One region of the Comamonas sp. GW821-FHT11H03 genome, then DNA from elsewhere that is predicted to be linked to it. Evidence: predicted binding sites of a transcription regulator. Region 1 holds the regulator's gene; the other holds the start of a gene.
What was found. Region 1 encodes FNR, which switches genes on or off when oxygen is low (the NO sensors DNR and NnrR bind a similar motif). Its sites were predicted from a motif close to TTGATNNNNATCAA; they were not measured.
Positions count from the first base shown of each region.

Region 2: a site for FNR is predicted at 4,200-4,213, ahead of napE (periplasmic nitrate reductase, NapE protein). Genes of this name have one in related genera too.

Region 1 covers NZ_JBXARF010000005.1:271,037-276,435, reverse strand. The annotation lists gene AC1RTQ_RS13690 (HD-GYP domain-containing protein) at 1-519, opposite strand, end outside; gene AC1RTQ_RS13685 (sulfite exporter TauE/SafE family protein) at 630-1,343, opposite strand; gene hemN (oxygen-independent coproporphyrinogen III oxidase) at 1,347-2,729, opposite strand; gene fnr (fumarate/nitrate reduction transcriptional regulator Fnr) at 2,997-3,719, shown strand; gene AC1RTQ_RS13670 (hypothetical protein) at 3,783-4,046, opposite strand; gene AC1RTQ_RS13665 (FixH family protein) at 4,304-4,609, opposite strand; gene ccoG (cytochrome c oxidase accessory protein CcoG) at 4,736-5,399, opposite strand, start outside.
Region 2 covers NZ_JBXARF010000005.1:386,925-392,323, reverse strand. The annotation lists gene AC1RTQ_RS14225 (sulfotransferase family protein) at 1-1,088, shown strand, start outside; gene AC1RTQ_RS14220 (nuclear transport factor 2 family protein) at 1,348-1,803, shown strand; gene AC1RTQ_RS14215 (SRPBCC domain-containing protein) at 1,817-2,296, shown strand; gene AC1RTQ_RS14210 (SDR family oxidoreductase) at 2,339-3,133, shown strand; gene AC1RTQ_RS14205 (nuclear transport factor 2 family protein) at 3,152-3,616, shown strand; gene napE (periplasmic nitrate reductase, NapE protein) at 4,333-4,494, shown strand; gene AC1RTQ_RS14195 (chaperone NapD) at 4,487-4,789, shown strand; gene napA (periplasmic nitrate reductase subunit alpha) at 4,782-5,399, shown strand, end outside.

The DNA of each region.
Region 1 (5,399 bases):
CAGGCCCAGCGTCTTGCCCAACAGCAGGCTCAGTACGGAGACATTGACACCATGAACGCCAAAGGTGGCCCCCCCCGTATCCGCAAGCAGATGCAAAGTCAGATCACGAGCCTGCGCCAGTTTGACGACTTGCTGCGCAACCAGCATATCCGTCGTTGTCCGCGCCTTCTCGGGGTTGACTGGCAACAAGGCCTGCACGTCATCAAATACGGAAACCGCGCCCAGAAACCTGGATTGCACGCCCAAGATACTGTTACGCCATGCATGCGCATCATTCTCGGGGGGGACAGGAGCGAGTTGAGGGTCTGCAGCCACAGACGCTGCCGCCTCTTCCTGATCGCTTCTCGATAGATCAACCTGAACTGCCTTGAGCTTCAGGGTCCTGAGTGTCTGCAACTGCTCGTCATTGACAATCTTGAAGCTGCTGACGGGAAACGGATGGCGCAACCAGCCAGTCTCCAGATGGACATACATGCCGATACGCAGTTGTCCGATATCAATAGCAACGAAACGATTCACTTTGAGCGCTACACACAAGATAAGACATTATTCCGCAGTTCCATGACTGCTCAACCATGACTAGGGTCTGTTGGGATGCAAACAGCGTCAACAATCCCCTCTTGTGTGACTTATCGGCACCAAAGGCCGGGTTTGTAGACCAGATCCATCCACAAAGCCCAACTCGCAACACCAATCAGCATCAGACCAGCGACTCTGGTGCCCCACCTGGCCCGCAATGCATTGACATGCGACTGTCCTAGTTGCCACAGCCAGGGTCCCGCCAGCAGCCACAGTGCACCACCAACGGCAAAGGCTGCCATGGACAAAGCACCTTGCCAAGCGCCGCCACTCAAGGCCGCCACCAACACCGCCGAATACAGCAAACCACAAGGCATCAGTGCCCAGGCAAAGCCTGCTGCCAGACTGCCGCCTGGCGCGGTGACCCAGGGCTGAACCCTGGCCCAGACGGAACGCCCCGCCCGCTCCAGCCAGGCTGGCTGCCGCGCCTGCACCACCATGGCCAGCCCCCAGGCCATCACCGCTACATGCATCAGCGTCCAAAGTCTCTGCAATGCCGTTGTCTGACTGGTCACCCAGGCCAGACTTTCCATGGCCACGGCCGCGACCCCTCCCAGCAGGGCATAGGCAGCGATGCGACCTAGATGAAACAGGCTGGTGCGCAGCCATTGGCGTTTTTGCAGGCCGTGCACGACAACAGGCTGTCCGCCACCGACAGGCTTCGCTGCTGTGACCACACTGCAGGGAGCAGCGCACATTACAAGACAATGGGGCCCACCCACGAGCCCCATGATCAAAGCGGTCCAGACCAGCGAAAACAGCATGCGCTAGATGATGCGCGAAAAGCGCGCGCGGTTTCGGTCGGCCTGCAAATATCGATCAAACAGCATGGCTACTCCGCGCACAAAAAACCAGCCCAGGCCCGTGACCTTGAAGCCCTCGTCGGATAGCTGAACCAGGCCATTGCGCTGCATTTCCGCCAGTGCAGCGAGCTCCGAAGCAAAGTACTCGCGGAAATTGATCAGCCAAGCCTGGTCCATCGGCTCATACAGGACGGAGCCCTGACACATGATGGACATGATGACGGCTCTGCGCACCAGATCGTCACGCGAAAGCGCCAGTCCACGCTGCACGGGCAGTATGCCGCCATCGACGGCATCGTAATACTCTTCAAGAGTCTTGACGTTCTGACTGTAGGTCGCGCCCACCTTGCCGATAGCCGATACACCCAGTGCAATCAGATCGCAATCAGGCTGGGTGCTATAGCCCTGAAAGTTTCGATGCAAGCGCCCCTGGCGCTTGGCAATGGCCAGAGAGTCGTCAGGCAGTGCAAAGTGGTCCATGCCCACATAGACATAGCCGCCATTCATGAACGCATCGATGGCGCCGGAGAGCATGTTCAGCTTGTCCTGTCCCATGGGCAGGTCCGCTGATTCGATACGCCTTTGCGGCTTGAAGCGCTCGGGCAAATGCGCATAGGCATACAGTGCAATGCGATCGGGGCGAAGCTCATTGACCTGTGCCAGCGTGCGCGCAAAAGACTCGGGCGTCTGCCTGGGCAGCCCGTAGATCAGGTCCACATTGATGGAGACAAATCCCAGACGGCGCGCCTCGACCACCAACGCAAAGACTTGCTCGGCGGGCTGCTCGCGGTGCACCGCTTTCTGTACCGCGGGGTCAAAGTCCTGCACACCAAAGCTCAGACGATTGAACCCCATGTCCTTGAGAGCTCTGAGCCGCTCGTTGCTGACGGTGCGCGGATCGACCTCGATGGAGTACTCGCCCGCAGGATCCAGCTTGAAATGCTCACGCATCAAGACCATCAGCTGCTGCAACTCTGCATCGCTGAAGAAGGTCGGTGTACCTCCGCCCAGATGCAGCTGGCTTACGAGCTGGCCTTTGCCGCAGTGCTCGGTATGCATGGCCAGCTCGCGGCCCAAGTAGTCCAGATACTCGGCAGCCTTTTCATGATGCTTGGTCACGATCTTGTTGCAGGCGCAGTAATAGCAAAGCGACTCACAGAACGGCACATGCACATAAACGGACAGCGGCAAAGCGCGCGAGCCAGAATGCGTCTTGCGCTGCTTGAGTGCCAGTATGTAGTCGTCTGCACCAAAAGCCTCAACAAAACGGTCGGCTGTTGGGAACGATGTGTAGCGTGGGCCGGGGATATCAAAGCGGCTCAGCAACTCAGGCGTGACTGCGGTCATAACTGGGAGTTAGGGTGCGCCCACACTCTGCATGGAGCATATTTCAATGGAAATCAGATCCTGAAAATCATGCCCCAAATAGGCAAAAGCGCATGTTTTGGAACGAATACTGGCAATGTGCCCCAAGGCAATCATCCTGTCCTTGATGAAAATCAAGAGACCTCAAGGCAAGTGCTGCGACAATTTGATCCATCTCATCTTCAACCACGAGGTCAATGACCAGCGCGACTCTCCACTGTGTGTCTGTCTGCGCGGTAGCAAAAGCCCATGAATCTTCAGACCATCAAAGCATCCTGCTCCAACTGCAATCTGCGTGAACTGTGCATGCCCATGGGCCTGGACGATGAACAAATGGAGCGCATTGAAGAGGTTGTGGCCACGCGCCGCAAGATCAAGCGCGGTGGGCTGCTGTTTCGCAATGGCGAAGAGTTCACCTCTCTGTATGCCATTCGAACCGGCTTCTTCAAGACCAGCGTGGCGACCGAAGACGGTCGCGATCAGGTCACAGGCTTTCAGATGGCGGGCGAAATCATTGGTCTGGACGGTATCGTCAACGACCACCACACTTGTGATGCCGTGGCCCTGGAAGACGCCGAGGTCTGTGTCATGCCGTTTGACAAACTGGAGCAGCTCTCGCGCGAGGTCACGGCGCTGCAGAACCATGTGCACAAGGTCATGAGCCGCGAAATCGTGCGCGAGCATGGCGTGATGCTGCTGCTGGGCAGCATGCGTGCCGAAGAGCGCCTGGCGGCTTTTGTGTTGAACCTGGTCCAGCGTCTGTCGGCACGCGGCTTTTCCAAGTCGGAGCTGGTGCTGCGCATGACGCGCGAAGAAATCGGCAGTTACCTGGGCCTCAAGCTCGAGACCGTGAGCCGCACTTTCTCCAAATTTGCAGAGGAAGGCATTGTGGAAGTCAGGCAGCGCCACCTGCGCATTCTGGATACCGAGGCGCTCAAACGCATCGTCAACAGCCAGCAATGCCAGAGCTGAGCCGAGTCAGCAGACGCTCTCAAGACAAAGCCCGCGGACAGCGGGCTTTTTTATCTGGGCGAATTACTCGGGCAGAGGCTCGGAAACGATGCCTCCATTGAGATCGCTGACGGAGCGCCCCAGCATCACCGTCATCGCTCCTCCTATCAGGGTCACGACCCAGAAGGCAAAAAAGGCGACCGTATAGATGGCCTGGCGCGACCAGCCCAGGGGGGAACCAAGCCAGTGCAGATCCAGCGGGTCCACAAAGGCAAAAACCACCATCTCCATGATTGCCGCCGCCAGAAAGGCCGGCCAGACAATCCACATCCAGCGTCGAGCATCCATCCTGATTCTCCTTGGGCTGTGGGCTTGACCATATTTTGCACAAAGGTGATGACCGCTCACGCAGGACTGCGGGCATGCACCATGGCGGGAAACCCTGAATCACTCTCTTTTCAGTAGCACCTTGCGCCATCCGGATAATGAAAAACCATTTACTTCTGCATCAACGTTAGACGGAGCATGCGCAACATGCTCTGATTTTGATATTGGCAACAAAAAAGGCCGCAAAAGCGACCTTGGCGGAGCAAGCACCGGAGCGCTCAGCGATCCAGAGGATGGTCCTTGACTGGAGTGGCCGCATGATTGCGGCCGGTGACTGCAGGGGCCATGCTTTTTTCACTTTCGCTCAGGCGTTGGTTGATTTCAATGCCATGGCGGTAGTAGTCAGGGTCAATCACGGGATCGGGCCTGCTCAGTGCGATGTATGCGGTGACAAAGCCGGCAATCACCACGATCACCGGGCCGGCGATGATGAGCCAGACATGGGCAAACTTCCACCAGGACTTGCCGTCCTCGGGGTGGGTGATCCTGGCCGTTTGCGAGACCTTGGCTTGTGCTGCCGACATGATGAAACCTCTTTACAAAATTCTGGCCACCCAGGCACATAGGGCAAGGTGGCATGGATTGTTGCCGATTGGCTGTGTCCTTGTCCGGCCTCCGTGATGGCTCACGAAGACCGGCAATACATGGCATTAACGCGGCACCAGGAACACCGTCTTCTCGGAAATACGCCCTGCTCCGGCAGTCACTGCATCCACATTGAAGTGTACGGGGTGCGAGCCGGGAGCTGCTGAGCCATACGGAATTTGCAGCCGCACGGCAATGCCGCGCGTCTCGGCAGGGCCAACGGTCACTTCCTGCTCGGATGCAACTTCCAGATTCTCCAGGCCCACGGCGCTGATACGGTAGCGCTGCTCGGACTCCGTGGCGTTCATGATCTGCAGACGGTAGACGTTCTCCAGCTTGCCGCCCGCTACGATGCGCGAAAGCGCAGCACGGTCTCGAATCACGTCGACCTTGAGCGGCTCGCGCAGCACCAGACTGGCGATCATGGCGGCGCTGAGGGCCACCAGCACGGCCGCGTAGATCAACACACGGGGGCGGAAAATACGGCGGATCACCTGTACCTGCTTCCAGGCCTTGGACACGGCATTCTGAGTGGTCAGCCGGATCAGGCCGCGCGGATACTCCATCTTGTCCATCACGGAGTTGCAGGCATCGATGCACAGACCGCAGCCAATGCACTCGTACTGCAGCCCCTTGCGGATATCGATGCCCACGGGGCAGACCTGAACGCAAAGCTTGCAATCTATGCAGTCCCCCAGGCCCTGTGCCTTGTAGTCAACGTCTTTCTTG
Region 2 (5,399 bases), 120 kb from region 1:
ACCAGCAAGCGCTGGAAGTTCTGACGCGAGCCTTGAACACCGAAGCCAAGCTGTCGGCAGCCGGCATTGCCATGATGCGCGAGCGGCTCGTGGGTCAGTTGGTCAATCGCCTGCTCATGGAGGACTATCTCCAGCGCTTCCCAGAAATCTCGAAGATCGAGATCGAAGACCCCTTGGTTATCGTGGGCCTGCCGCGCACCGGCACCACCATGCTGCAGCGAACACTGTCCGTAGACCCTCGCTTTTACTCTGCTGCCTGGTGGGAGACCCGCTACCCTGCACCACTGACCGGTGAAGGCCCGCAGGACTGCGAAAAACGCATCACCATGGCCAAGGCAGAGGTCGCCCAAACGATTGAGGCGATTCCCCAGATTCTGTCCATCCACCCCATGAGCGCCATGCTGTGCGACGAGGAATTCATGCTCATGGAGCACTCCTTTCTCTGCGCCATGGACGCTTATGCCGATGTGCCCAGCTACACCGCCTGGCTCGATCAGCAGGATCAGCGCCCCGTCTATACGCAGCTCAAGAAGATGCTGCAGTTTCTGCAATGGCAAAAGGGCCAGCGCGGCGAGGCGCAGGGCCAGCGCTGGCTGCTCAAAGCACCCCAGCATCTGCATACACTGGAAATCCTGCTGTCCGTCTTCCCCAAGGCTCAGGTCATTCTGACCCATCGCGAGCCCGCTCAGACCATCCCGTCCATGGCCAGCATGGCGCATACGCTGTGGCAGATCTACAGCGACCAGCCAGATCCGAGTTCAGCAGGCCGCCAGTGGAACAGCCGCTTGGCGCGTGGCATTCAACACACCATGCAAGTGCGCGAGCAACAGGACAGCCAGCGCTTTCTGGATATCCACTTCTTGGACACCGTGGCCAAGCCCATGGAGGTGCTGGAGGCTGTCTATCAGTTCGCCAATATGCAATTCACAGAAAAAGCCCGCGCCGACGCGAAGCAATGGCTTTCCAGCAATGGCCGTGAAAAACGTGCTGGCCATGACTACAGCCTGGAGACCTTTGGTCTGAGCAAGCAACAGATGCAACGCGACTACGCGCTATATCGAGCAAGGCATCTGCAAAGCCAAAGCTAAGAGGTGGCTCCAGGGAAAAAATCATGTTCAGTCCGCGGTGCCCCGAGCGACATTCGGCTGACTGCCGGCGCCAGCTCCTCTTGGCAGTGCCGAGGCCTCCATGACGCCCATGGGGATAAAGAACTGTTGCGCCGGCGGCAGTAATGCCTGTCCGAATCCGAGGATCTCATCACGCACTTCAGCAGCCCGGACTGCATCCTCAGCAACTTTTATCAAGTCGGCACCCAAGACTGGCTCATCGCAAAAGGAGACAAAACATATGTTGGACTTAGAAGCCATTGAGCTGATCAAACAGCTCAAGGCGCGCTACTTTCGCGCCATCGACACCTGCAATCTGGAATTGCTGCAGGGCATGCTGACGCCAGACATCAAGCTGGCCTTCAAAAGCCCGTCTTACGAATTCCATCTGGAAGGCATAGACAAGGCGCTGGACTTCTACAAAACCTCCTTTACCAAGACCCGCCTGGCCATGCACAACGGCCACACGCCAGAGATAGAGGTCAAGGGAGACGACGCCACCGGGCTTTGGTATTTGAACTACGTCTTTATCAATCTTGAAGAGAAAACGCATATGCACGGCGGTGCCATCTATGAAGACCGCTATTTCAAGCGCGATGGCCGCTGGTGGATTGCGGAGACTGGATACAAGACCCTGCTCGAAACCGTTGAGCCGCTGAGCGAACAGTTGCAGATCACCTCCAAGCCCATCAACTGAAGCGACATCCAAGATGACCAAAGCTGCCAATCTCGTCACCTCCATCAAAGTGGAAATCAATGCACCTTCCAGCGTGGTCTGGGAAGTGCTTGCGGACCTGGAAAACTATCACCTCTGGAATCGCTTCTGCCCCGACATCCGCAGTGGGCTCAAGCTCAATGACCTCGTCGAGATGAAGACCCGCCACCCGCTGACGGGTGAAGTCTGGCCCGTCAACGAGTATCTGGTCGCGTTTGAACCCGAGCAGTTGCTGTCCTGGGAGCAGCGCCCAGTGCCCGAGAACAAGGACGCAGCACGCCGTGACCAATACATAGAGGCAATTGACGCCAACCGCTGCACCTACTTCACCACCGACCAGTTCCTGGGTCTGAACGCCGATACGATCATGCGCGAGCATGGTGTCTGGGTAAAGATTGCCTTTGATCAGGTGGCGGTCGATGTCAAGAACCGCTCAGAGGAACTGCATTTCGCCCGCACCAAGGCTGCAATCTGAAAGACAGCCAATTTCCAAGTCTACAGATCCAAGGAGACCATCATGCTCTTGAAGAACAAAGTCATCATCATCTCTGGCATCGGCCCCGGCATGGGCATCAAGCTGGCCCTGCGCGCGGCGGAATATCAGGCCAAAGCCGTGGTGCTGGCTGCCCGCACGCAGTCCATGCTGGAGGAGACGGAGCAAGCCATTCGTGATGCCGGCTACTCCTGCGAAGTCCTCAAAGTCGCCACCGATATCTCCCGGCCCGAGCAATGCCAGCGGCTTGCAGAGCTAACCATCGCCAAGTTCGGTCGAATCGATGCGCTGATCAACTCGGCCTATGCCCACGGGAGCTGGGGCTCTTCGAGCAACTCCTCCATGGATGACTGGCGCAAAGTCATGGAAGTCAATCTCTACGGCTCCATGAACATGACCCAGGCCGTGGTGCCGCAGATGAAAAAGCAAAAAGACGGCAGCATTGTGATGATCAACACCATGGCAACGCGCCGCCCCAATCAGCTCGAAGCCGGTTACGCCGTATCCAAAGGCGCGCTCAAGACCGCTGTGCAATATCTGGCGGAAGACCTTGGCCCCTTCGGCATACGCGTCAACAGCACCTACAACGGCTGGATGTGGGGCGCACCGGTCAAAGGCTATTTCCAGGCCGAAGCCAAGCGCCAGGGCGTGCCCATGGAATCGCTGGTCAATGTGATTGCCCAGCAGATTCCCTTACGCAACGAGATTCCCGACGATGCCGATTGCGCCTCTGCCGCACTGTATCTGGCCAGCGACTATGCGCGCGTGGTGACCGGCGCCCAACTGGACGTCAGTGGCGGCCATTACCTGCCTCACTAAATTTCAGAGGAAAACAGCATGCAAACTCTTCTGGATATTGAAGAAATCAAACAGCTCAAGGCGCGCTACTTTCGCGGCATCGACACCTGCAATCTGGAGCTTCTGAAAACCGTTCTGGCCGATGATGTCCATATCCGCTTCGACAGCCCGACTTACCAGTATGAGATCAATGGCATCGATGAAGCCATGAACTTCTACCGCAATGCCTTCACCCATAGGCGCTTTGGTATGCACAACGGGCATACACCGGAAATCAAGGTTGACGGAGACGCGGCTACCGGTATCTGGTACCTTAATGATCTGTTCATCAATCTGGATGAGCAGACCATACTCACCGGTAGTGCGCTGTACGAGGACTGCTATACCAGGGTCGCCGATCAGTGGCGGGTGCAGCGCACGGGCTACAAGCGGCTGCTGGAGATGATCGAGCCTCTGAGCAGTGGTTGCCGCATCACATCGCAACCTATTGCGAGCAGCTCATAGGTGACACAAGGATTGCGATTGGACTTTCCCTTAGCAGATAGACATGCCTAGAGGCAGTCCAATGTAGGTTTAAGCAGGAGCAGAGCTCTGCTCCTGCTTCCTTTTGCTCCTATAAAGCGCTTTTGTGGAGCGCTTTCTGGTTCGACGCACATCGTGCTCAGTACGGTGATGCTTTGAGCTGCACGAATCCAGGTTGAGCTCGCATGAGCCTCGTTATCGTTCCCTGCCTGGGCGAGGCTGCGTTGCATTAAGCCACGGAGTCCACGATCTGCAGCAATTTCTTGTGCAGGCCTGGCTTTCTTCCACTGATTGCCATCATTAATTACGGCCGCACGATACCTCGACTACCTCTCTATAGCGGTCAGGTGATCCAGTGACGGTTTTCAAGCAAGCAGAAGGCGGTGACTATCGGTTTCAGGCCTGATGTCACTTCCCAACTTCAACGGATCAGTGCGAGATTGAGGTGCGACTTCAGTCTGCATAGGGCTGATCCAAGCCGCGCTTGATGCGCGCTGACAATTTAGTCAACTCCCGAGGTATTTACTTGAATGTCAATTGATTCAATGAAATCTTGATGAAGGAATTGATGCAGACCAACGAATCGAGAAGAGCCTTGTTGCAAGTCAATTTTGTCGGTAATCTCGTGGCAAAGTTTGTTATCGGATCTCTATCGCCAAATCATGGATGCTCAGGCATCCAAGCCAAGGGGATTGCTAATGACAGAACCTCAGCCTGAATCGACTCGTACCGAGGAGTTGCGCAGCTTCGCATTTCTCGCAGTTGTTATGGCGCCTATATTGGCCGTTGTACTGATTGCTACTTACGGCTTTACGATCTGGTTTTATCAGATGATCATCGGTGGCCCCCCACATGCATGAAGAATCTGAGCCCATTGAAACTCATACCGACTTGCATATCACCAGTCTGGTTGTGCATGTGCTTCCCCAGGCATTGGCGCAAGTAACTGCTGGCATCGTCACGATCAAAGGCGCTCAAGTACATGGAAGTCATCCGGCTGGCAAGTTGGTAGTGACCTTGGAAGCGCCGCATGCAAGAGAAATACTTGATTGCGTGTCTCAGATTGAGCTGCTTGATGGCGTAATCAACGCATCCCTGGTTTATCAGCATGTTGAGAACTGGCAGTCGCTAAACCAAGAGGTAACACATGACTAGCACTAGGCGTGATTTTGTCCGTCAATCTGCAGCCGCGGCCGCAGGGGCCGTTGCAGGCATACCCATAGAAGTTCTGCCCCAGGATGCAGGTGCAATGGCCGCCGACCTGAAGTGGTCCAAGGCGCCATGTCGCTTTTGCGGTACAGGTTGCGGCGTCATGGTGGCCGTCAAGGACAACCGCGTGGTGGCCACTCAGGGTGATCCTGAGGCCGAGGTCAACCGGGGGCTGAACTGCGTCAAGGGTTACTTCCTGTCCAAGATCATGTATGGCGGTGACCGTCTGACAAAGCCGCTGCTGCGCATGAAGAATGGTCGCTACGCCAAGGATGGCGAGTTCCAACAGGTTTCCTGGGACACGGCCTTCGACGTCATGGCAGAGCAGTTCAAAAAGACGCTCAAGGCCAAGGGGGCCGACGCAGTGGGCATGTTCGGCTCCGGCCAGTGGACGGTATGGGAGGGCTATGCAGCCTCCAAGCTGTTCAAGGCGGGCTTTCGCACCAACAACATTGATCCCAATGCACGCCACTGCATGGCCTCGGCAGTTGCCGGCTTCATGCGCACCTTTGGCATGGACGAGCCCATGGGTTGCTATGACGACATCGAGGCCGCG